DNA from 2 places in the Exiguobacterium sp. s35 genome. Region 2 is predicted to be linked to the other one. Evidence: riboswitches for the same ligand, from Rfam matches in the RefSeq annotation. Region 2 holds a riboswitch; the other holds the start of a gene.
What was found. Region 2 has a riboswitch for FMN ahead of KNO75_RS06480 (ECF transporter S component). Riboswitches for the same ligand answer to the same signal wherever they lie in the genome.
Positions count from the first base shown of each region.

Region 1 (16,260 bases), 210 kb from region 2:
CATCGCAGAGATGGGCGGAAAAGATACAATCGTCGTCGACGAGTCAGCGGATCTCGAACTCGCTGCACAATCGATCGTCAAATCGGCATTCGGTTTCTCAGGTCAGAAATGTTCAGCTTGTTCACGTGCCGTCATCGTGGACAGTGTGTATGACACGGTACTTGACCGCGTCGTCGAACTTACGAACGAACTCTCTGTCGGCAACACAGAGAAGAATGAACACTTCATGGGACCTGTCATCGACGCAGCGGCCTTCAAGAAAATCACATCGTATTTCGATGTCGCTAAAGAAGAAGGACGCATCGTCGCTGGCGGAAACGCGGATGATTCAACGGGCTACTTCATCGAGCCGACAGTTGTCGCAGACGTCGACCCGAAAGCGCGTCTGATGCAAGAAGAGATCTTCGGACCTGTCGTTGCATTCACAAAAGCGAAAGATTTCAAAGAAGCGATCGATATCGCGAACAACACAGAGTACGGCTTGACTGGTGCGGTGCTTACGCGTGACCGCGCGAACCAAGAGTTCGCTCGCCAAAACTTCCACGTCGGTAACCTTTACTTCAACCGTGGTTGCACTGGCGCAATCGTCGGTTACCAGCCATTCGGTGGATTCAACATGTCAGGAACGGATTCAAAAGCAGGTGGTCCGGATTACATCCAACTCCACATGCAAGCGAAGACGACATCTGAAACGTTCTAATCAACAAGGAGACGTTCCCTCGGGGGAGCGTCTCCTTTATTAGTGTGCTTTAAAAGTCTGTTCGAACATGATGGCCATCTCTTCTTGATGGAGCAAAAACAGGTCAAATAGCGTCGGATCGAACGCTCCATTCATGTCTTTCATCGCGACAATCGTATCGTCATGGGAGAAGGCCGGTTTATACGGGCGAACCGTCCGTAACGCGTCATAGACGTCGATGATGGTGACGATTCGTGCCGCAAGTGGGATCTCTTCCCCTTTCAAGCCTTTAATATATCCCGTCCCGTCCCAACGTTCATGATGATAGAGGGCAATCTGGTAAGCCATCTGGATAAAGTAGTTTTGAGGAAACTGTGTTTGTAGATCCTTCAACACCTCGCCCCCGACGCGCACGTGATCTTTCATGAATACCCATTCCTGGTCGGATAGCTTGTTCGCCTTCAATAAAATCGCATCCGGGACAGAGATCTTTCCGATATCATGAAGCGGTGCCGCGAGTCGAATCCCTTCGATGAAAAGAGGAGACACATCCGGATGATGGTGATCATATAAAATCGTCGCAAAGAGCGTCGACAAATCCTGCACCCGCTCGATATGGTTCCCCGTCTCATTGTTGCGGAGTGCTGACAGGCGTAACAGTGTACGGACAAGTCCTTCTTGATAATCGATCATTTCTTTTTCCCGCTCGGCAAGGATACGCTGTGCTTCTTCGCGTCCCGCCTCGATCCGATGTCGTTCGACCGCCCCGAGAAGTGCATTACTGAAGTCTTGCAGTGCCTGTTGTTCGTATTCCGTGTACGTCCGTTCCGAGACGACGGAATCAAACCCGACAAATCCTTGGCACGTCTTCCCTTGCATCATCGGGACTGCGAGCAGACTTTGAATAGATTGCGGTTCGAGAATCCCGCGGACGACACTATTTTCTGGTAAATCAGCCACGCGCGGAATATACATCGTCTCACCCGCAACATGGGTGTTGACCCATTCGGGCAACACATCGATTGGCACGTCTTGAAGATTGTCCATTTCGGCGGTGATGCCTTCGGCGCACCACTCGAACGTGTTGTGACAAACCTGGTTCGTGAAATCGTAATCGAAGACATAGACGCGGTCGACCGCGAAATAATGTCCAAGTTCGGCTAGCGACTGGTCAACCCGCTTTTTGAAATCCGCAATCTCTGTTGTTAAAAAGCGATTGAGGAGTGACGAAAGCAGGTGATGGAGTCGCTCTTGTTGTTGTAACTGTAACGTCAATGATTCATGCGAAGTTGCCATGTGCCAAACCTCCCTTATTGTCTGAAATGAAATCAATCGTTCCATGAGTTTATTTTACCCAATTTTCAGTCTTTTTACCCTGCTTATACCAATTCAAAAAACCGAGCGACGATGCGCCCGGTTCTTCATCACACTTGCTTTAACAAGTTCGCCATCTCAATGGCTGACGTCGCTGCTTCCCAGCCTTTGTTCCCTGCTTTCGTACCAGCACGTTCAATCGCCTGCTCGATCGTCTCCGTCGTCAATACGCCAAAGATGACCGGGACCTCCGATTGATAACTCGCTTGCGCGATTCCTTTGGCCGCTTCGTTACATACATAATCAAAGTGCGGTGTTGCGCCACGGATGACGGCACCGAGTGTGATGACCGCATCGTATTTTTTGCTCATCGCCATTTTTTTCGCAACGAGCGGGAGCTCGAACGCACCCGGGACGAAAGCGAGCGAGACGTCCTCTTCCTTCACGCCGTGACGCTTCAACGCATCCTTCGCTCCATCGAGTAGACGCATCGTAATCAAGTCGTTAAATCGTCCGACGACGATTCCAATCTTTAAGCCTTCTCCAACTAAGTTTCCTTCAAATGTATATGTCATCTCATTCATCCTCCGATATGGTTCATTTTGAGTTGTTTCGTCATTCGATATGACTCGTTCGCTTCGTGCGATCCGACATGAAGCGGGACACGTTCGACGACGGTGATGCCACATGATTCTAAGGCATCGACTTTTTCTGGGTTGTTCGTCATGAGGCGAACACGGGTCACTCCGAGGTCGCGGAGCATCGCCGCACTGATACGATAGTCACGCATGTCGGGATGGAATCCGAGCGCCTCGTTCGCCTCGACCGTGTCTAACCCTTCCTCTTGCAAGGCGTATGCTTTCAATTTGTTCACGAGTCCGATCCCTCGTCCTTCTTGGCGCATATAAAGGACGATGCCCGACTCCTGTTCGATTCGACCGATAGCAGTATCGAGTTGTGGACCGCAATCACATCGGAACGACCCGAAGACGTCTCCCGTCAAACATTCCGAATGAATTCGAACGAGCGGGACGTCCGACAGCGTCTCGGTCACGAGTGCGACGTGCTCGTGTCGGTCGAATCGGTTCGCGTATCCGATCATCCGAAACGCGCCTTTTGATGAGGGAAGTGACACGTCCGCTTCGCGCGTGACAAGGTCTGTCTCCATATATCGGACCAACGCCTCGATTGTGATGAAGGCCAATTCGTGACGTTTGGCGACTTGCACCAAGTCTGGTACGCGAGCCATCTCCCCGTCTTCACGAATGATTTCACAGATGACGGCTACCGGTTCACTGCCTGCAAGTCGTGCCAAATCGACGGACGCTTCCGTATGGCCACGGCGCACGGAGACGCCTCCTTTTTTGGCGATGAGTGGGAAAAGGTGTCCCGGGCGTTGAAAGTCAGACGGACGTGATGACGGATTCGCCAATTCGCGAACGGTATGGGAGCGCTCGCTCGCAGAGATGCCTGTCGTCGAATCGACATGGTCAACACTGACCGTAAATGCCGTCCCATGTGGGTCCGTACTGTTCGTCACCATTGGCACAAGGTCAAGGCGTGCCGCGACTTCTTCGGCGACGGCTGCACAGACGAGTCCTTTTCCTTCCGTGATTAAAAAGTTCATCGTCTCAGGTGTCATCTTGTCACCGAGCACGACAAAGTCACCTTCATTCTCACGGTCCTCGTCATCGACAACGATGATGGGACGTCCGCGTCTTAACTCCTCAATCGCTCGATCGATCGAATCAAACATTACCATCCCGCCTTTCCATAACCTTGTGACGCCAAAGACTCGAGTGTCATCTTCGACTGCCCGACTAATTTTTCCATATATTTTGCTAACAGATCACATTCCAAATTGACAGAGTCGCCGACATGCTTCGATCCGAGAACGGTCTCGCTATACGTGTGCGGGATCAAGGACAGGGTAAATCCACGTTCTGATACATCAAATACGGTCAGACTTGTCCCGTCCACAGAAATCGATCCCTTAGGCACGATGTATGAAAGAAGCGAACGGTCGCATTGAATGTCGACATATACGGCATTCGCGAGTGGACGTTTCTTGGCGATGCGTCCGACGCCGTCGACGTGTCCGGACACGAAATGCCCACCGAATCGTCCGTCCGCTGGCATCGCCCGCTCCAGATTGACTCGTGTGCCCGGCTTGACCCCATCTAAACTGGAGGCTTTCAACGTCTCTGGCATCACATCAACAGCGAACGTCGACGCGTCAAACGTCGTGACCGTCAGACAAATCCCGTTCACCGCAATGCTGTCCCCGACCTTCACGTCCTCGAGCACTTTCGCACCCGATAGGACGAGCCGTAAGGACGGTCCATTTCGCTTCACCGCTTTGACCGAACCAATTTCTTCTACGATTCCGGTAAACATCAGAGCGCCCCCTTTCGAAGGACGACTTTCAGGTCAGGTCCAATCGTCTCGACCTGATGAATGCCAAAGCGAGCAATCGCATCGATCGAGCCTTCCTGCTGCGAGCGATAGATGCCGTTCTTCCCGCCGAATACGCGCGGTGATTGATAGGCGACCCATTCATCGACATACCCTCCGTCAAGAAGGGACGTGACAAGCGTCGGTCCCGCCTCTACCAACAAGCGCCCAACCCCGTTCGCGTACAATGTCTCGAGCATGTTCCCTAGCGACGTATAATCGAATAGCTCGATGCCCATAGCACGCGCCCGTTCCCGTCTCTCTTCATCGTCTGACGAAGTGAACAGGAGGACCGGTACGTCTTCAGCCGTTCGAGCAAGCGTGCTCGCGAGTGGCAAGCGAAGGTCACGGTCGAGGACGACTCGCTTAGGCTGACGTGTCTCTCGGTCCAATCGAACGGTCAGTGCCGGATCATCGGCGAGCACCGTTCCAATCCCCGTCAAAATCGCATCGACTGTCGCGCGTAGTTCATGAACGTCACGACGAGCTTCTGGACTCGTCACCCACTGGCTCTCCCCCGACTCCAAGGCAACTTTCCCGTCGAGGCTCGTCGCCGTCTTTAAGATGACGTACGGTCGTTTCGTCTCGAGCGCTCGCAAGAACGCTGGATTCAATTCCCTTGCTTCATCTTCAAGCAGTCCGACTTCGACCTCGACCCCAGCCGACCGGAGACGCATGATTCCTTTTCCGGCAACGAGCGGGTTCGGGTCCTCCATGGCGATGACGACCCGTTTGATTCCGGACTCTACAATCAAGTCGGCGCACGGTGGTGTTTTCCCGTGATGCGAGCACGGCTCAAGCGTGACGAAAAGTGTTGCTCCGTTCGCTGCCGCACCTGCCATCTTGATTGCATGAACCTCGGCATGCGGTTCGCCCGCCTTGAGATGGGCGCCTAGCCCGACGATGCGACCGTCTTTGACGAGAACGGCACCGACGAGCGGGTTCGCCCCAGTCTGTCCATCGGCCGATTTCGCCAATTGGATGGCCAGTTTCATGTACTGTTTCATCGTTCTCCCTCCTTTTTTCCGTACAAACAAAAGACCCTAAGGAAAGGTCCTTAGGGTCTTGGTGGGAGGGTTTTCGTCGCTTTTGGGCAAGCCAAATAAACGTTTTCTTTACAGAAAAGCGTACGACGAAGCACAGGTCACGCGGACCTGTTTTTTGTTCCTTCTCCCATCCAGACTATACTGTCGGCTCTAGAGTCTCACTAGATCCACCGTTCGCACACGTGCGCCCGGGTCACGGACTTAGGGCGTGGCCCATCACCGCCGGTTGGGAATTTCACCCGACCCCGAAGGAATATTTGTTTGTACAGATTTACTGTATCGCAATTGTTTTTATTTCGCAAAACAAAAAGCGCCACTCGTAAGAGTAGCGCTTCGATTATGCGAGAAAGAGGACGACAAGAAGCCCGACAATCCAGCAATAATATGAGAAATACTTCAGTTCGCCTTTAGCCATGATGTGTTGGAACCACTTCAACGAAATCGCAGTCAACGCATATGAGGCGATGAACGCCAAGATGAGCGGGCCGAACAAGTCACGCGTCTCCGGGTTCGTAAACAAAGCCGGACCGTCCAAAATCATCGTTCCGAGACTGATCGGGATGAACAGGAAGAATGAGAAACGAAGTGCTGATTCCTGCTTGATCCCGAGTAACATCGCCATGACAATGGTCGCCCCAGAGCGACTGATGCCTGGGATAAGTGCTACCGCTTGGGCGAGCCCAATCAAGATGGCGTCACGTAACGTGATACCGCCGTCCCCTTTATTCCCGCGCATATTTCGAATGAACCAAAGCGCGAGACCTGTGATGATGAGCGTATATCCGACCGTCGCGACGCCACCGAGTACTTCTCCGATCCAGTCGCCGAAAATGACACCGAGGACACCGGCTGGAACCGTTGCGACGAGGAGCAAGCCGATAAACTTCACATCGACCATCGTTTCTTCCGTTCGGTCCTTCTTGAATAGGAACGTCCATAAACTGACGATGAGACGGATGACATCTTTACGATAGACCGTCAAAACCGCGAGGAGCGAAGCAAAGTTTACGAAAACTTCAAATGACAATCCCGGCAAGTCGATGTTAAATAATTCTTGGAAGATAACAAGATGTCCACTTGATGAAATCGGAATCGGCTCCGTGAATCCCTGGATCAATCCGAGCAACGTATAAAATAACCAAACTGTCATAATGGTAATCCTCTTTTCTGTTTTTCACTCAATGCGCCTATTTTAGCAGAATTGGACTTTCGTTGACCAGCTGTTAAAAATTTTTTGATGTAATTTCAATATTCGATTGATTAGTCTGAAAATTAAATTTATTATAGAAGGGTACTCATCTGGAGCGAAGGCGATGACCCCATTTCTCCAGTTGGGTACTTTTTTATAAAATATGACATTTTTGGTTGATTAAAACTTTTTGTTTACATTTATCTCGAAATTCGATTTAATTTGTAATAGAACTGTTACCATTTTTTGAAATCTTTTTCTGTGACTTTAGACCTATCCATTTCTTAGAATATGTTTAAAAATTTTCAAAATCACGTTAATAAATCCGAAAAACCATCCGATAGTATGATTGTAGGAGCATTTTTTTCATCTTTGTCGGTTCATATTTGAGTCCACGGAAGGAGGAACCATCATTGAGTCAAACGCTAACCACTAAATCCCATCACCTGTCCACTGAACAGCAGAGGATGATCCATTGCATCCGCCTTCTCGGGGACTTGTTGAAGGAACGTCCGCGCCGTTCTGTCTATCGTCGCTTTGCCATGGAACAGAATTGGCCATCTCCTGAATCGATCATCAGACAGTTCGGGTCATGGGCTGAGGCACTTGCCATCGCAGGCTATGAATGGCATGGAGAAGCAACTGTCGAATTGCCAGACAAAATGCCAAAGTATACACGCGAGGACATCATCGAGACACTTGCGCTTTATTCGCGAGACATGGGCTCGATTATCACCTTGAAGAAGTATCAGCAATGGCGAAAGCTCCATCCGAAGGCACCGAGCCATTATCACATCGTCAAGACGTTCGGTTCGTGGCATGATGCCTGTGCCGAGGCAGGACTTGAGGCGAGTGTCACCTATTCGAAAACGGAACTCTCCAACGCGCTCCGTGAAGCCATTCAGGAAATGGGCTTCTCCCTCTCCTTCGAAGCATATCGGGAATGGGCGAAGCGTAACAACAAGCCTTCGACAAAAGCGATCTTACATCGTTACGGCTCTTGGTCAGCCGCCGTTCATGCTGTTGAATCGGAACTTTATAATACGAACTCATAATCTTTTCATACAAAAGGAGGATCTGCCATTTGGCGGATCCTCCTTTCATCTGACTTCTGTTGATAATCCTTGATAGTGGGCGACCCGGTCACGACCATTGAACTTGGCACCGACATACATGGCTCGGTCCGCATGCCGAAGTACCGTATCGAGGTCTTCATATTCATGAATCGTCTCGATCCCAATACTCGCCGTCACCGTAATGCGTGTCCCTTCCGTGCCAAAGTCATGTCGTTTCAGTGCGTCGCGTATCTTTTCACCGACCAGTTGGGCTACAGCCTCATCCATCCGAGGAAAGACGAATACAAATTCTTCGCCACCATACCGTGTCACCAAATCTGTCGCCCGAACGCTACGCGTGAACAATTGTCCGGCCTCAATCAACACCTCGTCCCCGAACGCATGTCCATATGTATCGTTGATCGACTTGAAATGATCCAAATCAACTAGGAAAAGGGATAGTGGATAGGATGCGACGTCGTTCAATCGTTCTGTCGTCCAGTTACGTAACGCCCGCTGATTATGGAGACCTGTCAACGGGTCCGTCAAACTCTCATGTTGAAGGCGGTCCCGCTCATCGATTCGCTCGATTGACCACGACAACGTTTTGAGGAGCCGATTCACTTCGACGGCAATCGGCATCTCATACGCGCCGTTCGCTGTCGTCGACACCATACAGCTGACGGCCGTTTCCGCTCCCCAAACAGGCTGGATAACGAGCGCCGAATGATGAAGCTCTTGTTGCTGTTGTTGCAAGTCGGGATGCCATTCATGAAGTGAATCATAGACGAAACATGGCTCATCCTCGTCTTGATAGCGCTCGATCGTATAAGCGTCCGGCACACTCGGGATGATGCGTCCCGTCATATCATAAAACGTCCGCTCCCCTTTTCGGTTGACCTGCAGCCAACCACGTTCGACTTCAACGACGTCACGTAGTCCGTTCCAAAACTTTTCAATCAACAGCTGTTCACTATCGACACGATAGAGCTGCTCTTTCAATCGCTCGATCTGATCGACTTTTGTTTTCGTCTCTTCTGTCTCCGTCGCTTTCGACATCGTCATCTTTAAGACGGATAGAACGAAGAATGTGACAATCAGCCCGACATATCCAAACACGAGATACGATTCAATCGCAATCATCGTGAACAACAGTTCGAGTGACACGACGAGCCAATCGAATCGAATCAACCGCCACATGATCGGTAACGGGATTCGTTCTCCGACCATGAAGTACGACAGGGCAAAACTCATCGTTAGAACGAGGAAGAGCGTACCTAAGAACGCCAACATCGCCACGCCTTGTTGCATCAAATGAACCTGTTCACCGATGCGTCCACCGAGGCCGATATAGGCTAGGCCTGGCAATAGGACGAGGAGGCATTCAATTACCGTATTGAGCGGATAGAAATGTAAGAAACGACGACGCCCTACCCGACGGTTGAACGTCCTCGCCTGAAAGGTGAACAAGAGGAGCTGTCCCATCAGGAGGGCCGGGGCGAGTCCATAGAGGAAGAACGTGATAAAGACGAACATCTCATGGAACGTGAAATGCAGATGTCTACGCTTGAGCGGGTTCATGACGAACAAAGCACCTAGTGTATAGATAAACCAAAACAACGGCCAGTCGAACGATTCGAGGTGGTGCAAAGTCAAATACGTCACACCTGTGAAGACGACGGCCCATGCGAGCCAGCTCCGAACTAGATACTTCCGAAATCGCATCGTCTTCTCCCCTTTTCCCGTTCATTTTTTCTAGTATGACCCGTAATGCAAAAACATTCCAGCAATTGTTTGAAAGTTGAGACAATGAAATATTGAAATTATTCCCATTTAGATGTTTTACTTAACAACAAGTCGGCAACAGTCATAGAAAGGAGGCTAACAATGGACCTTTCCATGTTTCTCATCACATTTCTTTTGATCTATTCGCTGACGATCACATTTCTCTTTTTACGGAAGCAAAAACAACATTGAAACATACAAAAGGCGATCCTCTCACGAGCATCGCCTTCATGTCTTATTTCGCTTTCAAATATGAAATCCCGATCGACCCAGATCCCGTATGTGCCCCGAGAAGCGGTGCGAGCGTGTCGACCCGAATCGGAATCTTGTCACCGAGTCGTTCTTTCCATTCTTGCGCGAGTTCAGGGACGTTCCCGTGGAAAATCGAGACATCCTGACATTCTCCTGACTCAATCGCCGCACGCAACACTTCGAACAAGTGGGCTTGTGCTTTCTTGTATGTGCGGACGGTCTGATAAGGAACGATTAATCCATCCTCAAATCGAAGTACCGGCTTCAATTGAAGCATATTCCCGATCAATGCTTTCGATTTTGAGATACGTCCGCCTTTTTGCATCTGCGTCAAATTTTGAAGCGTCAACTCGATGCGCACATCTTCGACGCGCTCCTTCATGTAGGCTTCGACGTCTTCAAGTGCATCGCCTCGTTCGACACGTTCAATCAACTCCTCAAACATGAGTCCCATCGTATAGATGCCTGCTCGTGAATCGAAAGCGAGTAACTTAAATTCAGCGATTTCGGCCCCTTGTACGGATGCCGAATACGTTCCGCTCAAGTCAGACGACAAGTGGATGGCGATTCCCATATCGTACTCGTCTTTCAACTTCTCATAGAGTGTGACAAAATCTCCGATGGCAGGCTGGCTCGTCGACACACGCTCCCCGGCATCGATCCACTCATAGACGGTCGTCGCATCGACTTCAATCCCGTCCTTATACGGTTGGTCCCCTTTGACGACGTAGAGCGGGACGATATGAATGTCTGGATGGTTCACTAAAGCATCTGGAAGGACAATCGTGCTGTCCGTGATATAAGCAATCTTCATGGAAAGTTCTCCCTTAAAAAAAGTTTTTAGTACCTGGTTATATTATTTTATCACAGGTGAAGCGGTTTCACTATTTTTTCAAAACATCCTATGTGCAGCTCGTCCAATCTGACCTCGAAACGGGTACATGATACATAACGAACAAAGGAGGCGAACGAGAGATGATTCAACTCGAGAACGTCAATAAAATTTACAAGACTGGCGATGTAGAGACCGCCGCCTTGAAAGAGATTGACCTAACCATTCGTGACGGCGCATTCGTCGTCATCCTCGGACCGAGTGGAAGCGGGAAAAGTACATTACTCAACGTCATCAGCGGACTCGATACCGTATCAAGTGGCAAGATCACGTTCGGGGACACGGTGCTGACCGATTTATCTCCTGAACAGATGACGACATTCCGACGCGACCATCTCGGATTTATCTTTCAACAATACAATCTCCTTCAAAACTTGACTGTCTATGAGAATATTCAAATCGGATCTGATTTGACAAAAGACCCACTCCCCATCGATGAATTGCTCGATCAAGTCGGACTCGCGACAGCCCGACACAAATATCCCTATCAATTGTCCGGCGGTGAACAGCAACGGGTCTCCGTCGCCCGAAGTCTCGCTAAAAATCCATCCATCGTCTTCTGTGATGAACCGACGGGGTCGCTCGACGAAGAGAATTCGAAGAAGGTGCTCGAGTTATTGGAACGACTGAACGAGACGTATCAAAAGACGATCGTCGTCATCACGCACAACAATGGAATCAGCGACATGGCGGACGATGTCATCAAGATGAATTCCGGTCGGATTGTCGAAGTAATCCATAATGACACCCGCGTCGCGGCACGTGACATTCGTTGGGGATAAGGAGGTGGCGACATGCTGTACAAAAACGTGTGGAAGACGCTCAGCAAAAAATGGATGCAACTGCTCGCCATCGCCATCATCATCGTCATGAGTTCGCTCACGTACACGATGATGTTCTATGGGATCAGCGGAATCGAAGTTCCGACCGAAGAATACTTGGAGGAATCGAACCAGGAAGACTTCGCCATCGAGATGCTGAACCGGGTAACGGAAGAAGAATTACGTGATCCCGATGTCGCCACACTCGCTGGAACCGGAACGTTCACACTGGCCGACATCAAACAGACCGACGAAGACGTCTTTAATCGTTTGATCGCCTCCCGCATCGATGCAGTCGAACGAGAGATGCCAGAGGCGACGATTGAGCTCCGTGACTTCAAAACGATCACGTACACGCTCGGTGATGCCGAACATCGTGGTCTCATATTGAAGGAATCTGATACAATCAACCGCTCCTATGTAGAGGCTGGATCAAGACCAAATACGAATGACGAGGTCGCCCTCAACAAAAAATATGCTGAAGAGAACGGGATTGAAATCGGGGACACGATCGATCTCGGCAGACCGTTCACCGTCAGCGGGTTCGTCCTCTTCCCTGACTACACACTCCCACTGTTCGATGACAACTTTTTCAATCTAGACCCAGGCTCTCAGACGCTCTTACTCATGACGGACGAATCGTTCGAATCCACTGTCGGACAAGAGTCGTTCCGTCTATCGGGTGTGACGGAGCAGACAGTCGTGACCGATCTCGAATTGCCATTTGTCGTGTCCGTCATGGAGACAGAAAATATCATCCGTAGCGGTGCGATTTATAGTGAAATCTCATCTGGGAAAGCGATGGCGCTCGGACTCAGTCTCTTCATCGTGTCGATTGCCGTCATCATCGTCGCCATCTTGATTTCGAACATGCTCGAGGCGGAACGAGGCCAAATCGGACTGTTGAAAGCGATCGGCTATAGTCGCCGTCAAATCGCGGCACCCTATCTCGTCCTCATCTTGATTTTCGCTTTCTTCATGCTCATCATCGGCTACTTCCTCGGTCTTTATTTTGCGGACCCGTTGAAAGAGTTGTATCTCGACTTTTACCTTTTACCGTCCATCACCATCGCCCAAAGTCCGCTCGTCTTTCTCACTGCCGTGTTTGCACCATTGCTATTCTTCGCGCTCGTCGCAGGCGCAGTCATCTATAAAATCATGGGAGAAAGCGCCCTCGCCCTTCTATCACCTCGAGACAACGTCTCCTTGAATCGACTGAGCCGATTCGTCAGTCGACTATTGAAGCGAGCGAGCGGCAAGACGAAGTTCAAATACTTGTATGCCGTCAAAAGTACAGGCAGTTTTCTCATTTTCTTCCTCGGTATTTTGTTCTCGACCATTCTCATCGTCTTCGCCCTGATGATGAACGGAGCCGTCGACCGAATGACCGTGGGTGGTTTGAATGAGGCCGTCTATGAATACGAAGCGTATACGGACGGTTCACCGCCAATCGAAGACGGACAAGAACCATTCCTCACTTATCCGTTCGCGTTTGTTGAAGAGAAACTGATCACCTTGAAAGGCTTAGATATCGACAATACCTTATTCCCTTTACGCAACGAAGAGGGTGACACGCTGACACTTGAACCTGACGGACTAATCGTATCGTCATCCCTTGCCTTAAAACTCGGACTCGAGGTCGGGCAGGACATCGATATCGAACTGAATGAGGAAACGCTGACTTATCCCATCACGGGCATCGCCGATGAATTCTCTGGAGACTTCGCCTATTTGCCCCGGACGACGTTAAGTGAACTTCTTTCGGATGGGATGACGGATGACTTATTCAATGGCATCTATGCGATGGAGCGCCCAGATGACTCCGACTATACGACCATCTTGTCGCGTCAAGGGTTGATTGAGCAGTCCGAATCCATCAATCAATATATGAACTTTATGATGAACGTCTTGATCGGCGGGGCATCCCTCATCGCCTTCAGCATCTTATTCGTCCTGACGGCACTGACGGTCGAGAAGAATTACTATGTCATTTCCTTGTTGAAAGTCATGGGATACCAAAAACGGGAAGTCCGCTCGATGATACTGAACAGTTACTTCATTTACGCGCTCGTCTCGGCCCTTTTGAGCATTCCAATCGCCTTGTTGACGCTTCGGGTCATTATCGTCGTGTTCGCAGAAGATTATGGGCTCGTGCTGCCGCTGGAATTCGAGTGGATCTATATCGTCTATACGCTCGGTGCGGTCGTTCTCCTCTTCTTCCTGAGCACGTTTATCAGCCGACGGAAGATTGATCAAATCCCACTTCAGGAAGTATTGAAGACATATCAAGAATAATTTGTGCCAAAATAGGGCATAATAAAAGATAGACCAGGCCTCTCCCGAGGAGGGGCCTGACTTTTGCAGAAAAGGATGATTGACATGAATCGTACACAAGTTATGCTCGCCATTCCAGGGAACTGGTCTTCCGCGGAAGGCGTGAACGAACAAATTAGTTTACATAGTGAAGGCTACACGATGGCCGGTCTGTTGTTGCTCGAAGATGAGACGGGCAAGGCGTTTACTGTAGAAGTCGTCGAACGAGACCCGGCTCTCGCCGAGGCGATGATTCACGCGAGTTCGGGTGGATTCACACCAAAAGTCGCAAAAGGAATCGCCCGTCATACGCATGTCGTCTATTTGATTGTCGATGTCAACGATTTGACAGACGTTGCCGCTGCGCGCCGTGCCGCAAATGCCGTCTTAAATGCTGGTGGGGTTGGCGTCATGGTCGAGTCGGCTGGTGTCTCTTTCTCGAAAGATGAATGGCAAGAGTCGAAAGAAGAAGACCTCGCGCTCGATTACTCGCTGTTGACGGCCATCACGGAAGAAGAGAACGCCTATATGTCATGGGGAATGAAAGCGTTCGGTCATGCAGACGTGGCTGTTCCGATGACACTTGATATCGAGGATGCCATCCATGTGATTCATTCGTTCAACTTCCACCTCATCTCAGGTGGCGCGATGTTCGGCGATGGTGACCATTTCGCGTTCGAAGACGGACGTGCCTTCACGGTCGAGATGGGTGAAGACGAACGGACGACAATCGACAACTTGTTGCATAACCCGTTCGGTTTGATTTACCTCGTCCCACAAGCAGCAGAATAACCTGAAAATGGAGCGCCATTCGGCACTCCATTTTTTTATGTCGCCAACACGTCATGGTATTCAGGATGACGATCGAACTGATTTTTTGTGAACGGACAAAGCGGGATGATTGTCTTCCCTTCTGTCCGAGCATAGTCGACGACAGCGACCACAAGTTTCTCCCCGATTCCTTGTCCTCGCAGGTCATCACTGACATACGTATGATCGACAATCAGTTTGTCGGGTCCCGTCGGTACGTAGTGCAGTTCTGCCGATGGCTTCCCCTCGTCCCCGACGTAAAACGTATTTTCCTTCTGTTTGATCTCCATTCACTTACCACGCTCCTCCTCTAGTTTTAGTGGGATGAAGAAATGATCACGCGTCGTCCAATCCATCTCACGCATCAAGATATCGAACGAGGTGGACAAAAAGTCTTGGACGTGACCACTCGTTGCTTCATCAAGCGGCAAGAAAAATTCACTCTTTTCCGCGTCATAATAAGCCGCGCCCGGCTTCAACGTCTCCGTCGGCAACGGTCTGAACAAAAACGGATACGGCAACACAAAATAACTTGGACGATCCGTCACATCATCCCCGAGCCAAAATCCGAATTCGACAAACTGTTCATCAAAGGCGACACGCTCAATCACTTTGTTCTCCGGAAACGGCTGTTCAATCGGATAAATGACGAGTGACGAGACGTCAAACGTTCCCCAAAAGAGGGCCGGTTTGATTTTTCGGCATCGCAGTTTTGATAAATATGTCAGTTGTTCGTGCGCCGCTCGCTGAAACAACCTTAACCCTTTTCGGGCATACGCCGCGTCATAGGCAAGCGGTGTCTCGTCCGTATCGAGCTGGCCTGTGAACGACATCTCTTGTGGTTTCGGATTGATGTTCACATGTATCCCGTGTTCGCGAAGACGCGTGAATAAATCATCGTGATAAGACTTGATCGTCTTCCCCGATTCAATCGGAATGGCGTCCGTCTGATTCTCGACGTGGATGACGAGACAAGACGTCAACAGGTCCACGTCGATTTGTAGCGTTCGTTCTCCTTCGAACAACAACCCTGTCGTGAATCCTTGCACCATAAGCGGCAACGAGACATGCCCCCACTGCGGTTCTGGCGGTGCCAGTTGAAGTCTGATCTTCCCGAGCAGTTGGGAAATCAAATGCAAGGTCAACTTTGTGTCGTGCCATTCTGAATGCAGTGGAATATGCATCCTCACTCATCCTCTCATCCTTTACATGCGCCACTATGGTCACAAATCGGTCGTTTCTCAGACTGCCCGCACCCACACAGTGTCGCTCGGTAAGTCGAAATGATGTCATTCCCTTGTTCAATGTGAAGGTCGCCCCGCACCTCGATTTGTTGCCAGTCGTTCAGCTTAACAGATGTCGGCACATCCGGCGTCTCCGCATCTCCTCCGTCTTTTCGGACGAATTGGAGCGCACCGCTTGGACAACGTTCAATCACCGTCGCGACATCAGGCGCCTCGGCACCGTCTGGTAAAATCCACGGTTTTCGTTTCGTATCAAACACGTCCGGTAGCCCGCGCACACATTCTGCCGCATGTACGCAAAGCGACACATCATAATACACATCAATCGATTCTCCCACATATTGTTTGCCCCGCATCGAATCACCCCTTATGTGTTTGCGGGTCTTTACCCGTTCACCTACGAAAA
Region 1 covers NZ_JACSKI010000001.1:1,466,493-1,482,752, forward strand. The annotation lists gene pruA (L-glutamate gamma-semialdehyde dehydrogenase) at 1-700, shown strand, start outside; gene KNO75_RS07590 (HD domain-containing phosphohydrolase) at 740-1,975, opposite strand; gene ribH (6,7-dimethyl-8-ribityllumazine synthase) at 2,104-2,568, opposite strand; gene ribB (3,4-dihydroxy-2-butanone-4-phosphate synthase) at 2,574-3,749, opposite strand; gene ribE (riboflavin synthase) at 3,749-4,390, opposite strand; gene ribD (bifunctional diaminohydroxyphosphoribosylaminopyrimidine deaminase/5-amino-6-(5-phosphoribosylamino)uracil reductase RibD) at 4,390-5,454, opposite strand; FMN riboswitch at 5,609-5,750, opposite strand; gene KNO75_RS07615 (undecaprenyl-diphosphate phosphatase) at 5,831-6,643, opposite strand; gene KNO75_RS07620 (homing endonuclease associated repeat-containing protein) at 7,096-7,737, shown strand; gene KNO75_RS07625 (sensor domain-containing diguanylate cyclase) at 7,783-9,462, opposite strand; gene KNO75_RS07630 (DegV family protein) at 9,758-10,588, opposite strand; gene KNO75_RS07635 (ABC transporter ATP-binding protein) at 10,750-11,448, shown strand; gene KNO75_RS07640 (ABC transporter permease) at 11,461-13,782, shown strand; gene KNO75_RS07645 (DUF4261 domain-containing protein) at 13,867-14,592, shown strand; gene KNO75_RS07650 (GNAT family N-acetyltransferase) at 14,628-14,900, opposite strand; gene KNO75_RS07655 (DUF5996 family protein) at 14,901-15,794, opposite strand; gene KNO75_RS07660 ((4Fe-4S)-binding protein) at 15,809-16,210, opposite strand.
Region 1: linked by a shared signal. The riboswitch ahead of ribD (bifunctional diaminohydroxyphosphoribosylaminopyrimidine deaminase/5-amino-6-(5-phosphoribosylamino)uracil reductase RibD) and the one ahead of KNO75_RS06480 (ECF transporter S component) in region 2 are both predicted to bind FMN.

Region 2 (16,260 bases):
ATCTCGACACCGTTACGCTCCAACCATTTCTGTGCGTACGTTGTGAGTTCTGGGTCGAAACCTGGAAGAACCGTTGGCGCTGCTTCAATGTTGACGATGCGAACAGCTTCGCGTGGAACGTCATATTGTTTGCAAAGCTCTGGGATTCGGTTGACGATTTCACCGAGGAATTCGATTCCCGTGAATCCAGCACCACCGACAACAATCGTTACGAACGAGCTGTCAGAAGAACCGTTTGTTTTATATTGAGCGAATGAGTACTCGATGTGCTCTTTAATTTTACGAACACTGTTCAATGAGCTAATTGTCATGGCATTTTCTTTCAAGCCTGGGATACCGAATGTTTCCGGTACACCGCCGAGACCGATGACAACGTAGTCGTATTCGACGACAGAACCATCTTCAAGCGTGACTTGTTTCGCAGCAGTATCGACGCGATCGACGATCCCTTTGACAAGTTTCACACGTGACGGGTTCACAATGTCGTTAATGTAAATGCGTGCTTGGTCTGGGTTCATCGTTCCAGCAGCTGGTTCGTGAAGCCAAGTTGTTTGGTAGTGATAATCATGCTTGTTGATGAGCGTGATGTTCGCGTCACCTGCAGCGAGTGTCTTTTGAAGGTTGACGGCTGTGATGAGTCCGCCAAAGCCCGCGCCAAGAATAACAATGTTAGGTCGTTTCATGTTCATTTCCACCTTGTTTAAAGTTTTGTTTTTTCGAACAACTATGTTGTGTGTTTCTTCACATAGATGTTCACAATAAAGCCTATTCTTGTTCAACATCTGTTCACAATTGCTTCTGTTTCATTGTACGCTCTTTAATTTGAATTCTCAATGGAAAAGCTTATCTTCTTGAATTTTTTTTGAAAGTGTTGCATGTTTGTACTGAATGGATTTAATTCAATAAACTCTCTATAATAAATGTATACGCTTTGAGGAGGAATTCGATGAAGACGACGAAAGATGTAATCATCATCGGTGGAGGTCCGGTTGGATTGTTCACCGCATTTTACGCAGGCATGCGCCAACTCGATACGACGTTGATTGAAAGTTTACCGCAACTCGGCGGTCAATTGTCAACGCTCTATCCTGAAAAATATATTTATGATATCGCTGGCTTCCCGAAAGTGAAAGCACAGGATTTGATTGATCAATTAAAAGCACAGGCTGATCAATTCGAGCAAGACTACCGCCTCGGAGAAACGGTGGAAACGGTGGAACGTCTCGAGGACGGCACGTTCGTTTTAACGACGAATAAAGAAGAGTACCATACGAAAGCGGTCATTATCACTGCCGGAAACGGTGCCTTCTCGGCTCGTCCACTTGGTCTTGACGGTTGCGAAGATTACGCAAACCTTCATTACTTTGTCGATAACATGGAGAAATTCCGTGATCGCCGCGTCATGATTGCCGGTGGTGGTGACTCTGCTGTCGACTGGGCACTCATGCTCGAAGGGATCGCGAAAGAAGTACACATCGTCCACCGCCGTGACCGTTTCCGTGCTCACGAACATACGGTCGAACAAATGAAAGCATCGACGATTAATGTCCTTACGCCATACAACATCGAGTCACTCTCAGGTGAGACACATATCGAATCTGTTGAATTGACAGATAAGGACGGCGAGTCGAAAATCGTTGAGATTGATGATTTGATTTGTAACTACGGATTCGTGTCATCTCTTGGTCCAATCAAGAACTGGGGAATGGAATTTGAGAAGAACACAATCCGTGTCGACTCACGTATGGAAACGACAGTTGCAGGGATCTTCGCTTGTGGTGATATCGCCACATACGAAGGAAAAGTGAAGCTGATCGCGACAGGTTTTGGTGAAGCACCAATTGCCATCAATCAAGTGAAGCAACTTGTGGACCCGACTGCACGTCATCCGCAACATTCGACATCTGTATTTGCCGGGAAATAATGATCAATCCTCTGTGGACCGTGTCCACAGAGGATTTTTTCATTTCCGCATCGTCTGAATGATGACCCGGTCAATCCAGTCATCGAGTTGCGTGAACACGAAGCCCGCCTTTTTCGCTTCAGCGATCGACATGTAATAGTCGACATCCGAATCATATGGGGACGACTCCCCATCTTTTATGATATGGACAGGTTTTCCGACATGTTGCCCGATTCGCTCCATTAAAGCACCCATGGAGATGAGACCATCACTCGCTGCGTTGAAAGGTCCAGTCACGTTCGCACGTCCCACCCATTCTAAAAATGCTGCTGCTTCCGCGCTCGAGATGAAGCCCATCTTCGCTTCTGGATGATGCAACACAATCGGTTCCTCGTTGCGAATGGCGTCCACATAAAATTTGAGTCGATCTGTATAATCATCTGGTCCGAGGACAATTGGTAAGCGTACGGTCGCAACTGGGAATGAAGCCCGGTGGAAGAAGAACGACTCTGCCTCTCGCTTTCCTTGTCCGTAGTCATGCTCGGCTTCTAGATGATATTCATAATGGAGCGGATTAAAGTCACTCTCCTTTAAATCAGGTCCCGGCGCGTATACCGACATTGTAGACGTCAGGACATACTTTCCGACCTTATCCATGAACGCATCCGAAGCGATTTTTGCCTGATACGGGGTAAAACAAATATTGTCGTAGACAAGGTCGAACCGTTCGCGTGCCAAGTCTTTCATCGTCGCGACCGATTGCCGGTCTCCTTTAATGGACCGTATTCCTTCGGCTTCTGGAACTTGCAATTGCCCCCTCGTCACAATTGTCACATCATCCCCCGCCTCCGCGAGTCGCAAGGCAAGTCGTTTCCCGAAATAGCGCGATCCTCCAAAAATCAATACTTTCCTCATCACCCTAGCCCCCTTCAATACGATTCTCTTCCCTACATTCCCTTTCCCCGACGTTCCGTAACTGGTCGAATCGCACAAAAAAAAGACTATGGCGCTCCATAGTCTAAAATAATTAACATTCTCCTGGTGTACCGGCGTTCGTTGCCGTACGGAAACTTGAACCGCAGCCACACGTGGCGATGGCATTCGGGTTTTTAATCGTGAATCCTCCACCGAGCATCGATTGCTTGTAGTCAATCTCGAGCCCATCGACGACCCCGTGATCGACTTCCGCAACGATGACACGGACGCCGTGATGGTCGAATTGAATATCTTTATCCGTCTTTTCCTCATCAAAGCCCATTCCATATGAAAGTCCTGTACATCCGCCACCTTGGACCTTCACTCGCAAATATTGTGCATCCGGGCGTTCGGTCTGTTTCATCATCTCTTGTACTTGAAGTGCTGCTGATTCTGTCAAATGAATCATCTGAACTCCTCCTCATTTTATCTTCAATTCAAGTCAATTGACTTGTAGTTTTGTGCATTATCTTGTATAACTAAACTGTAACAAAAAAAATTAAATCGTTCCATCTTCGGGGCAGGGTGAAATTCCCGACCGGCGGTATTGAAGAATTTATTCTTCTCAGCCCGTGAGCGAGCAAGGCGTTGCTTGCTGATTTCGTGAGATTCGAAAGCCGACAGTACAGTCTGGATGGGAGAAGATGGCGGCATCCGACCGATATCCGGATGTTTTCTTTGACGTGGACATTTCCACCTCGGAAAACATCTATTTCGTATGCGCGTAAACTCTCCCGATTGTCTTCATTGCAATCGGGTTTTTATATGCGACGGATGCCATTCATCGAGGAGCGACCTAAAGGAGAGATTCTGATGAAAACTACGCGCAACAAACGATTGACAACTATGGTGACTTTGGCGATGCTCGGGACGATTTCGTTCGTACTCATGCTATTCAACTTCCCGCTCCCATTTTTACCGCCATTCCTCAAAGTGGATTTCAGTGACATTCCTGCACTCATTGCTGGGATCGTCTTTTCTCCACTCGCAGGTGTCGTGGTCGTCGGATTGAAAAACGTCTTGTACTATGTCTTTAACGGTGGCGGTGTCCCGGTCGGAGAAGTCGCAAACTTCTTCGCAGGTGTCGCATTCATGTACCCGGTCGCATGGTTCTACCACAAACGGAAGACGAACAAAGCACTCGCTTCTGGACTACTCGCCGGTACAATCACGATGGCACTCAGCCTCGCCATTTTAAACTATCTCGTCATCTTGCCAGCCTATGCCTTCTTCTTCGGAATGGCAGACATGGCCGACCCGGCCGTGAAGACGGACCTCGTCCTTTACGGGATCTTACCGTTCAACTTGATTAAAGCGATCTTGATCAGCGCACTCTTCGTTCCACTCTTCTTGAAATTGAAGCCGTGGATCGAACGTCAGCGCGTACAACTTCAAGCATAATCGATATACGAGCATCTAGGCGTTGCCTAGGTGCTTTTTTCAATCCGATGGATCAGGAGGAGTTTGATTGATGAAACATGAAGAGGATTTGATTGATTTCTTACAACAAGATGCAGAACTTATGAACCTTCTTCGCACCGTTTCTACCCTTCATCTGCCCGACTGGTGGATTTGCGCGGGCTATATTCGCGCAAAAATATGGGACCATCTTCATGGATACGATGCACCGACCCAAACGGACGACGTCGATGTGATTTATTTCGATCTTACTCAGTCAGAAGAATCCATCGAAAAAGAATTAGAACAGGTGTTGAATCAACTCGACCCGAACGTACCTTGGTCTGTAAAAAACCAAGCGAGGATGCATCATGTGAACCATTTGCCACCATATACATCATCAATTGATGCCCTAGCGCACTTCCCCGAGACGGTGACCGCAATCGGGGTACGTCTCAATGTAGACGGTGAGCTCATTCTCTCAGCACCCTATGGCGTTCAAGACCTTCTCACACTACAAGCTAGACCTACACCGTATTTTGAAACAAGCACCTCAAAACATCCAATCTACTTGAAACGAATGGCTCAAAAAAATTGGCCAGCTCAATGGCCGAACGTCAAATTGTATACATCATCCCTACACTAAAAAAACGCGACCACCGAAGTGATCGCGTTTTCTTATACTAATTAGAGAAGAAGTCCAGCCAATGTAGCTGACATCAAGTTTGCAAGCGTACCTGCGAGAATTGCGAGGACACCCATACGTGCGATGTCACCACGACGGTTTGGTGCCATACCACCAAGACCACCGAGAAGGATCGCGAGTGATGAAATGTTTGCGAAACCACAAAGTGCGAATGCGATCATTGCTTCTGTACGAGCTGACAAATCACCAGTACCGATGATTGGTGCAAACTCAGAGAATGCAACGAATTCGTTCAAGACTAATTTTTGACCGAGGAAGCTACCAAATTGTACTGCATCTGCCCACGGTACACCGATGACGAATGCAAGTGGCGCGAACACGTAACCAAGGATTAATTCGAGTGACAAGCTATCAAATCCGAAGAGTCCGCCGACTGAACCGAGGATCAAGTTGACGAGCGCAATCAACGAAACGAACGCGAGAAGCATTGCACCGACGTTCAAAGCAAGGAAGAGACCGTCAGAAGCACCACGTGCCGCTGCATCGACGAAGTTCGCCGCTCTGTCTTCTTCTTCCTCTACAATCTCGATGTCATCATCGTATTCTTCTGTTTCTGGAACGATGATTTTCGCGAACAAGAGACCAGCTGGCGCTGCCATGAAGCTCGCTGCGAGCAAGTACTCGAGCGGTACACCGAGTGCTGCGTATCCAGCAAGTACAGAACCGGCAACTGATGCGAGACCACCGACCATAACTGCGAAGAGCTCAGACTGTGTCATCGTAGGAAGGTAAGGCTTGATGACAAGCGGTGCTTCCGTTTGACCGACGAAAATGTTTGCTGTTGCTGAAAGTGACTCTTTACGTGACGTTCCTAACGCTTTCGCGAGTGCCGTACCAAGGATACGGATGACCCACTGCATGACGCCAAGGTAGTAGAGTAACGCGATTAATGATGACATGAAAACGATAATCGGAAGGACTTGGAATGCGAAGACGAAGTTATCGCCGCCGACCGCTGTTCCGAATACGAACGCGATCCCGTCACCCGCCGTGTTCAAGATTGCTTGAACCCCGCTCGAGATCCATTCAAGTGCTGCACGTCCCCAAGATGTGTACAGAACAAGAAAAGCAAACGCGAATTGAACAGCGAACGCTGCCAAGACCGTGCGCCATTTGATGGCTTTACGGTTGGTAGAGAAGATGTAAGCGATTGCAATTAGTGCCAAAATACCAACCACACTCATGATTTTCATTGATGTTGTGCTCCTTTCATATTAAACAAAGCTATTATATGTGTCATACCCGAAAAGAGATGTGCCCTACCGTTTGAAACGCTTTCTTTTTCTCGTTGTTAAACGTCAGACAACCTACATTCGAACCTCTTAGAATATAACATCCCTCTTTTTAAAATGCAACGGGTGAAATAAAAAAGTTTGAGGTCATCCCTCAAACTTTTCACCATGCCATCTCTTCAATTTTTTCATACACCTTCGTCACCAACTCATCCGGTGTTTCACCGGTCACAACTTCCCCGTCGACGAGGCAAAAGAGGTCGAGGGAACAGACGCCACAGTAGCCTGTACAGCCGTATTCGACTACATCGAGATCAGGGTCAGACTCTAATTTCGCTCGGGCCACTTGTGAGCCCATCGCTAAATTCGAGGCGCAAAATTCGATGATCGGATTCATCATATATGTCACCGTCTTTCTTTACGTGAATTATCGGAAAATGGTTCTTCTACGGCAGATTATAACATGATACAGTTGAAGAGTAACAAAGGGGGATTATTATGCGCAAATTAGTCGTCTTAGGGGGCGGTTACGGGGGTATGCGTGTCATCGAAAGAGTTCTTGGACATCAGTTGAAGGACGTATCGGTCACGCTCGTCGATCGCTTACCTTATCATGGATTAAAAACAGAGTATTATGCGCTCGCTGCAGGAACGGTCTCGGACCGCGATATTCGCATCGATTTTCCGGAAGAAATTGACTACATATACGGACAAGTCACGGATATCGATACGGAAGACAAGATGGTTCTTCTCGCGAGTGGAGAAAAAGTACCTTATGATGACCTTGTCATCGGATTAGGCTGTGAAGACAAGTATCACAACGTCCAGGGGGCAGCAGAGTTCACGTACAGTATTCAAACACTTGAAGAATCACGAAAAACACAGCAAGCGATCAACGGGTTACGGCCCGGATCGGTCGTCTCGGTCGTTGGAGCCGGATTATCCGGCGTCGAACTCGCAAGCGAACTACGCGAGAGTCGTCCTGATTTGACAGTTCGCTTGTTTGACCGTGGACCTTCCGTATTATCATTCTTGTCCAATCGTGTCTCCATGTATGTGCAATCTTGGTTCGAAGAGCACGGAGTCGAAGTCATCAACAACGCCAATATTACACGCGTCGATGCCGATGGCTTATGGAACCATGAAGATTTGTTCCTTTCCGACTTGACCGTATGGACAGCCGGAATTCAACCAGTCGCTGTTGTACGCAATCAAGGATGGGAGCTTGATGGAGGCGGACGTGTCAAATTGACGGAGCACCATTTCGTCCCTGGCCTACCAGACGTATTCGTCGTCGGAGACAATGCGAGCTTGCCATACGCACCGTCCGGACAGCTCGCCGAAGCTCAGGCAGAACAAATCGTTCAAGTGCTCCTCTGTAAATGGAAAGGACTTGCCTATCCAGAGTTACCAGACATCAAATTGAAAGGGACGCTCGGCTCCCTCGGGAAGAAAGCAGGCTTCGGGGTGTTCATGGGGAAACAATCACTCACCGGCAAAGTCGCTCGCTTGTTGAAGTCCGGTATTCTTTGGAAACATAAAGTCATCAAGTAAACAATTGCGAATGGACCTGACGGGTCGATTCGCTTTTTTTATGCATCGCATCATCGATTTTCTTTTACCGTTGCGTCCTCTTGAGTCAAAAGTCTTGTATCTGAATCCCCTGTATCCCTATCTAAATATTCAGATTTTTAATGCCATCGACATATTCTATCCATTGGAAATACTTGTTACTCTATGAACACGGCAGCCCGACATCCTGTCATCTTGCCAACTACCCTAAAGGAGGAAACAAGTTGAAGAAAATCTGTAGCACCGTCCTTGCATCATTGCTCGTCTTATCAACCGTCCCCGGAGGCGCAGAAGCCGCCCCGAACAAGGAGAAAGAACGCGTCCTCGTCGTCTTCAAAGAATCGGCAAAGAAAATCCCGCTCTCGATTGAAGGCATGGAAGTTAAACAACAGTATTCGAATATTCCTGCAGCAGCACTCGAAGTTCCGAAAGCTGCCTTGAACGGACTGAAGAATAACCCGCATGTCGCACACGTGGAAGTCGATCAAACGGTACATATCGAGAACCAAAGCCAGGATTGGGGAATCCCTAAACTTCAAGCTCCTTCCGCTTGGCAAAGTGGGTTTACTGGGAAAGGTGTCAAAGTATCCGTCGTCGACACGGGTATCTCCGCTCATCCTGACTTAACGATTGCTGGTGGTGCCTCGTTTAGTACGGTCACGAGTTCTTACGCCGATGATAACGGTCACGGCACGCACGTCGCCGGGATTATCGGAGCCCGCAATAACAGCATCGGTACGGTCGGAATCGCTCATGAGGCAAGCATCTATGCCGTCAAAGCACTTGAGGCGAACGGTAGTGGTAGTCTATCAAGCATCATCGCCGGCATTGACTGGTCGATCACAAATGACATGGACATCATCAACTTGAGTCTTGGGACGACAAGCCCTTCGACGACACTCCAACAAGTCGTGGATCGTGCGAATAACGCAGGCATCCTCGTCGTTGCGGCAGCCGGAAACAACGGACGTACCGATGGGTCGGGCGATCTCGTCAACTATCCAGCGCGTTACAGTTCGGCAATCGCCGTCGCTGCGACGGATATCAACAACAACCGTGCCTCGTTCTCAGCGACAGGTGGCACAGTCGAAGTCGCAGCACCTGGTGTCAGCATCAATTCAACCCTCTCAAATGGCGGCTACGGTCAAATGAGCGGGACATCGATGGCGACGCCTTACGTTGCAGGTAACCTTGCGCTCATGAAGCAAGCCTTCCCAACGTTATCGAGCACGCAACTCCGTACGAAATTATCGCAAGATTCGATTGACCTCGGTACGGCAGGTCGTGACTCTTGGTTCGGAAATGGACTCGTCCAAGCCCCTACTTCTGGTGGTACGACACAACCGGTACAAGCACTCACGACGACAGTATCGACTTCGAAGTCATACTACTACGCGGGTGAAGTCGTCTCGATTTCTTCAACAGTTCGTAATTCGAATGGCCAAGCGGTCGCAAACGCTGATGTCCGTGTGACGGTCACACAACCGAACGGGGCGACGCTCGTCGGTACAGGCAAGACGAATGCTTCAGGTGCCATCACGTTCACACTCTCTACGAACTCTTGGTCACAGCGTGGAACGTATCAAGTGAAGTCTGACGCGACGCTTACAGGTTACACGGCTGGTTCAGCAACGTCATCGTTCCAACTTCTCTAAACAAAAAAAGTCGAGCGCTTCGCTCGACTACACTGATTGACGAATCACGTCGCTTCATACGACCTGGTTCGTCTTTTTGTAGTGTGAACATCTACAATCGTTGCGCCGTATCCATCAACTGTGTCGAAGATGTCGCAATTTGTGTCGTCGCCCGCTTGAGTTCGGCAATCGACTCGACAATCTCATCGATGTCCCCGGCAAGGCTCCCCATCTGTCCGTCGGCATGCTCCGAGTCACCAGAGATCTGGAGGAAGGCATCCGTCACTTGATTGATTCGTCCCATCGTCTGCTTCATCTCTTGCTCGGTTGAAAGCACTCGACTCGATGTCTCTTCCATTTGATTCGTCAGGCGCTTCACCAAATCCTCAACTTCTTCCGCTGCTTGCTTAGACTGACTCGCAAGCGTCCGGACCTCGGAAGCGACGACTTGGAACCCTTTCCCTTGCTCTCCAGCACGTGCTGCTTCGATGGCCGCGTTCAAACTGAGCAAGTTCGTCTGATTGGCAATCTGCTTCACCGAATCCGCAATCGTCATGATCTCGTTCATCAACTTTTCGAGCGCTTTGATTTCTTGGGCAGAATCCGAAAGGTCTCGTGTGATTTCATCGAGGCGGCCTGTCTCGGACAAGATGGCGTCTTTCCCGCTCACCGATGAATGAAGCACCGTCCTTAACTTCGTCTGAGTCAATGAACTCGAATGTTTCATATCATCTGCTCTCTCGTTCATCGACTGGAAACTGGCCATGACCTCTTGGGAGAGTGCCGCCAAATCTTCGCTCGCCTGTTGGATCGTTTGACCAATCTCATCTTTCACAAGTTGCATTTGGTCACGAACGACTTCAGCCTCATCATCAAACATCTCGAGCACGATCTGTTGCTCGAAATTAAAGATTTTCGAAACGGCCATCATCAACTTCATTTTTGATTCGGCGTCGAGCTGCTCATCTTGAATCGATAAGACGAGTGTCTCAAATATTTTTTGGAAGGCAGCCATGTACCACTTTCCTTTTAAGCCGATTAAATAATGACGTTTGGCAATCACGAGGCGTCTGTTAATATACGCTTCATTCAATTTTCCTTCAAACATCTCCATGATGTGGTTCGAGAGGGTCAGTTTCAATTTGTCCGAAGACGAGTGTTGCCGAATCAAGTCTTTCATCTCATCAATCTTTTCGAGCTCCTCATAAAACACATCAACTAAACGGGGTGTCAACTGACGTAGTTCATGTTGATAGGCACGCAAATACGCGAGATCTTCACGTTCGAGGCGAATCAACTGACGTTGTCTTTCTAAATCCTCCGGTAACGCGATCAACAAGTGCTCCATTTGGGACGAAGTGTCTAAATGGATCGGCATGTTTCGTTTTCGGGCAAACATTGAACAGTCCTCCTTCAATGAATGTTTTCGTTAAATTTTCAAAATATTATAAAAATTATGCAGGTTATGTTCAGTTTAGCTCGTTAGTCAAAAGTTGTAAAATCGATTTCGGAAGAATAGGTAAACAAAAAACGAACCTTGCATTCGCATGGTCCGTCTGTCGTCAATACTCATTTATGATTGCTTCGCTTCAATCGCCGCATATACTTTTCTTAACTGAACGACGCCTTCGTCAATCACTTCCCCGTCTAACAAAACGAGCGGATAGAACCATTCGTCCTCTTTAAGTGCTTGGGCGAACTCGTCTTCACTTTGTTCGAAGTCGATATATTCGAACGAAAAGGATTGCTCTGGATACTTTCGTCCGAGTGCACTTTGCAACCATTCATACGTCTCGGTCGAACTCGGTGCACCGACACAACTCGCACATTGAACTTCAGCCCCATATACCGTAATTTTCATCTTCATTCCCCCTCAAAACCATTATACAAAATCCTTCCCTTACTCGATGATGAAACGCTCAGCGTAAATGATTGAGAAACACTCTCAAACTTGCTAGAATAAAGTAGAACGAGAAAGGGGTAGATACCATGGAAATGTTTGATCAAGTCCAAGAAGTGCTCGATAAATTGCGTCCGTTCTTGCTTCGTGACGGCGGAGACGTCGAACTCGTAGATGTCGAAGAAGGCATCGTCAAGCTCCGTTTGATGGGTGCTTGCGGCAGCTGCCCGTCTTCAACAATCACGCTAAAAGCCGGTATTGAGCGTGCGCTCATCGAAGAAGTACCAGGCATCGTCGAAGTAGAACAAGTATTCTAAGCAAAAAGGGAGACATTCGTCATCCCTTTTTTTCATGCTTCCATTCATCTAAGCTCTCGACCATATAGGTTGGGAGTTTTTCTTGTTCTTGGATAAATGCCGGTCCATGTACACCTGAGTTCACATGGAGCGTACGAATGCCACCATTGATTCCAAATAAAATATCTGTGTGATAGTTATCCCCTACCATGACGACATCTTCTTTATTCAACCCAATCATGTCGAGTGCGATGTCGATCATAACCGGTTCCGGCTTTCCGATGAAGAAAGGATCTTTCTCCGTCGTCACGGTCAACACGGACGTGAGTGATCCGTTCCCCGGTAAAAATCCACGTTCGGTCGGAATGGCGATATCCCCATTCGTCGAGATGAATCGAGCCCCTGAACGGATGGCGATTGCGCCTCGCGCCAACTTCTCATACGTGATGTGTCGGTCGAGTCCGATGACCACGTAGTCCGCCTTCGGTTCGTCCGTGACATGAAAACCACGAGACTCTAACGCGAGACGAAGTCCGTCTTCCCCGATCATGTAGACGGTTGCTCCTGGAGACATCTTCTCAATATAAAAAGCCGTCGCCATCGCGCTCGTCAAGACGTTTTCCGCCTTCACGTTTGCGCCCATCGCAATCAATTTATCCGCGATCTGTTGTTGTGTCATCGATGCGTTGTTCGTGACGAACAAATATGGGACGCCCGTCGCTTCTAGTTCGTTGACGAAATCAACCGCTGCCTGAACGGGTTCTGTACCGGCATACATCGTGCCGTCTAAATCAAACAAATATCCTTTAATCGGTTCCATCCAATCACTCGCTTTCTGGTAAGAATGCGGACACTGGTCCAAGCTCGACTTCTAAGTAGTGACGAACTTGTGCGGAGAATGCCGTGAAGTCTTGTTTTGACGTCTTCACCCACTCATCAAATTTTGATGCGTCGGCGTGCACAAACTCACGAACGTAGTAGGCACGTAATCCGACGAGCGCTTTCGTCGCGTTTGCCGTCGTTTCATCAAGTACACGCTCATCCAATAAGATGTCGACAATGTCTTCATAACTGCCCGGATCTCGCATAATGAACCCGTCAATCATCGAGTTCCCAACATCGATGACACCTTCCATAAGAAGGACGGCCATTCGCTGTTTCGCAAGCTCCACCGTGAACGCATCCCCCGTCAATTGATCGGTGTGCGCTAACATCGTCTCCATTTGTTCCAGTGTCTGATTAATCTTCTCTCTATTCACAAAATACATGATGATCCCCCCTGCTGTTAATACTAATCTTTTTTCGGTCAGGAGAAAAGAATCTGTCCTATTTACATCATTTATAAAATTGTGATACACTAATCAACGGATTTAAGCCGTAAAAAGTATAACACATTGAATAGATATAACGTGGAGGGTACAACACTATGGAACGTGAATTAGCATTAGAAATCGTACGGGCAACAGAAGCAGCAGCACTCGCATCATCGAAATGGATTGGACGCGGGCAAAAGAACGAGGCCGATGATGCGGCAACGTCAGCGATGCGAGAAGTTCTCGGAACGGTCAACATGGACGCGACTGTTGTCATCGGAGAAGGTGAACTCGATGAGGCCCCGATGCTCTACATCGGGGAAAAACTCGGAACGACGTTCGGTCCGAAAGTTGACATCGCCGTCGATCCGCTCGAAGGGACATCCATTGTCGCAAAAGGCCTTGGAGATGCGATGGTCGTCATCGCCGTTGCTGATGAAGGTGCCCTCCTCCACGCACCAGATATGTACATGGACAAGCTCGTCGTTGGTCCAAACTTAAAAGGGAAAGTCTCACTCGACGAACCGCTCGAGTCAATCATTGAAAAAGCTGCGAAATATAATAACAAGCGTATCGAGGAAGTAACGGTCATCATGCAAGACCGTGACCGCCACGAACATCTTCGTCAAGCTGTCATGAATGTCGGCGCACGCGTCAAGCTCTTCGAGGATGGCGATGTGTCTGCGGGAATCGCTGCCGCCGTCAAATCGAACCCGATCGATATTTTCATCAGTACAGGCGGAGCTCCTGAAGGAGTCATCACAGCCGCTGCTGTCAAAGCGCTCGGTGGAGACATGCAGGCCCGTCTACATCCGATGAACGAAGAGGAATCAGCTCGCGTCATCTCGATGGGAATTGAAGACCCACTTCAACTCCTTACGCTCGACGACCTCGTCAAGAGCGACGACTGCATCTTCGCCGCGACGGGTGTCACGTCTGGTGAGTTGCTCGATGGCGTCAAGTTCTTGACGGATGATATCGTCGAGACGACGTCACTCGTCATGCGCTCGAAGACACGCACGATTCGTAAAGTCGTGGCTGAACATCACTTGTCACTGAAGCCATACTTACAAAAAACTGAAGTCAACGCCTAAAAAAACGCCTTGCTCAATAAAATGAGCGAGGCGTTTTGTTGATTAGAAGCCTTGTTCCGTTCCGTGCACTGGCTCGTCCGAACTAACTTGGTTATCGCGAATCGAGTCATAGAACGTCGCATACGTTGTCGAGAAGTAAGGACCGATGAAGAAAAATCCAATTCCGAGCGTCAAAATCCCGACGAGGAACCATCCGAAGAACGACAAGAAGAGCATGAATGCTTCCATCTTGTGCCCGTCCATGAGACGACGCGATTCCGTGATCGATTCGAGTGCCGAAAGCTCAGGCTGATCGCGTAAGATATACGGCGTAAGCGAGTACGAGAATCCTTTGATGATTCCAGGTACAATCAATAACAGCGTCCATAATACGATAAAGAGGCTCATCACAAATGAAGTGATGACATGTTTCACGTAACGCGTTTGGAACGGTTTGAACATTGTCGAAAGCGAGGCGCCATTTCCGCGTGATACGTTAAGTGCGAGCCATGACCAACCGATGGCAAGTGGCGCAATCAAGATTTGAAGAATTGTCGACACGAAACTTAACGTGGCGTCTGTCGATGTGAACGCTTCTGGTGAGTTGGGATCCATTTCAGGAGCGAACCACTGTGGAATCCCGTTGACGATGATGAACAAAAGCGCCAACCCGGCCATGAGCCACCATTTTCCTTTCAGTGCTTGTCGTGCATGTTGTTTCCATTCAGATCTCATTGTAACCCATCCTTTTTTATAGTCTTCTCTACAGTGTACGTGAAAAGGTTGAAGGACGTTTCAAAAAAACATAAAAAAAGGGAAAGGATTTTTTCCTTTCCGCTTAACGAATCATGACATTACCTAAAAAGAACTGAGACATGGATAAGATCAACAAGAGCACTCCGAGCGAAAACGCAAGGTGAGATGTAACTTTGAAAACGCGACTCCGTAAAAAAGAGTGGCTGTATTCAAAGCGACGGACGATCAATACATGAATGAGTTCAAAAAGAATGACTGCCGCCGTAAAATAGAAGGTCATCATGATATGAAAGCCAAAAAAGAACATGGCCAGTATCCCTAGTCCAAGATTATGAATTCGATTATGGACGTCATCCCGATCCCCAACGGTCGTTTGTACATGTTGCATCCAATCACCTCACTCTAAAAACCAAAACTACGTAGCTATCCTTAATGACAATTTATCACATTTTTCCAACCCTTAAACTCGAAGTCATGACTTTTTACCTAAACGAAATATTTGGAAATTAACTGTAATAAAAAAAGTGCTGATCGCTCAGCACTTTACGCATTCGTCTCTTCAGTCTTGTTAAACTTCCGCTTCAACTTCAGTTTCTGCTTCGTTCCACCAAAGACAGGACCACTCTCTTCTTCGTTAATGTCCGTCTCCTTCTTCAGAACGAAATAAGGACATCCGAAATTGCAATACTCGTATACATAGTCCATCACGTGATCAATCCGGTTCTCATACGTCGCTAACTTTGATTGCGGTTCATAGAACCCCTTCAAACGCAGCTGTCCGTGTCCCCAGTCACCGACAATATAGTCGTATTTATCAAGCACGTCACTATACCTTGCGATAAACGCTTCTTCATCAAATCCGTCGCGCTTCTCTTCTAAAACGGTATATCCGTGGCGATTCACTCGAATCATCGCTCCCACCTCCACTCTACTATCATAGCATGTCCCGCTATGACGGCTCTATCCTTTTCGAATGACCTCATGACGAGCGACAATTGTCTCTCGCAACACATCTCGTAGTAATTCCGGCATGAAATATCGCTTCGGCTGGTCTGCTAAGTATGGAAGGAGCGGTCCAAACGTCAACATATCGACCGTCGCGACGCGATATGTCCGATTCAAATCTAGCTTTTCTCCCATGACGTAGTACTGACCGTCCCGCTGTTCGATTTGATAGTAACTCGGCTCACCGAGTACGGTGCCTCTGAATCCTAGACCTCTGACGTGCATATTCGTGAACGTTTCCTCATTTACGTCATGTAAAAATCGTTCGAGCGTCTTACCGTCAAGTGTCAGGACACATGGGTTGATTGGATGTGGACAAATCCGATGCAACATGTTCAGCGTGACTTTTCCTGGAGCGAGACCGTCTAGGACGACTCCGGACGGAATGATTCCGACATCGGCTGCACACCATTCGACCATCCCTTCTACAAGCAACTCACCAAGCGGAGAATGCCCGAACCAATCAGATGCATATCCTTCAGTTTCTGCAATTATGA
Region 2 covers NZ_JACSKI010000001.1:1,253,791-1,270,050, forward strand. The annotation lists gene KNO75_RS06460 (NAD(P)/FAD-dependent oxidoreductase) at 1-683, opposite strand, end outside; gene KNO75_RS06465 (NAD(P)/FAD-dependent oxidoreductase) at 947-1,924, shown strand; gene KNO75_RS06470 (NAD-dependent epimerase/dehydratase family protein) at 1,964-2,818, opposite strand; gene KNO75_RS06475 (HesB/IscA family protein) at 2,931-3,287, opposite strand; FMN riboswitch at 3,386-3,528, shown strand; gene KNO75_RS06480 (ECF transporter S component) at 3,692-4,279, shown strand; gene KNO75_RS06485 (nucleotidyltransferase family protein) at 4,350-4,922, shown strand; gene KNO75_RS06490 (NupC/NupG family nucleoside CNT transporter) at 4,964-6,175, opposite strand; gene KNO75_RS06495 (YuzB family protein) at 6,378-6,614, opposite strand; gene KNO75_RS06500 (NAD(P)/FAD-dependent oxidoreductase) at 6,713-7,768, shown strand; gene KNO75_RS06505 (S8 family serine peptidase) at 8,011-9,441, shown strand; gene KNO75_RS06510 (globin-coupled sensor protein) at 9,533-10,819, opposite strand; gene KNO75_RS06515 (YuzD family protein) at 10,994-11,281, opposite strand; gene KNO75_RS06520 (NifU family protein) at 11,410-11,637, shown strand; gene KNO75_RS06525 (TIGR01457 family HAD-type hydrolase) at 11,657-12,436, opposite strand; gene KNO75_RS06530 (DUF86 domain-containing protein) at 12,441-12,884, opposite strand; gene glpX (class II fructose-bisphosphatase) at 13,043-14,023, shown strand; gene KNO75_RS06540 (DUF975 family protein) at 14,066-14,737, opposite strand; gene KNO75_RS06545 (hypothetical protein) at 14,841-15,146, opposite strand; gene KNO75_RS06550 (YutD family protein) at 15,302-15,670, opposite strand; gene KNO75_RS06555 (bifunctional metallophosphatase/5'-nucleotidase) at 15,719-16,260, opposite strand, start outside.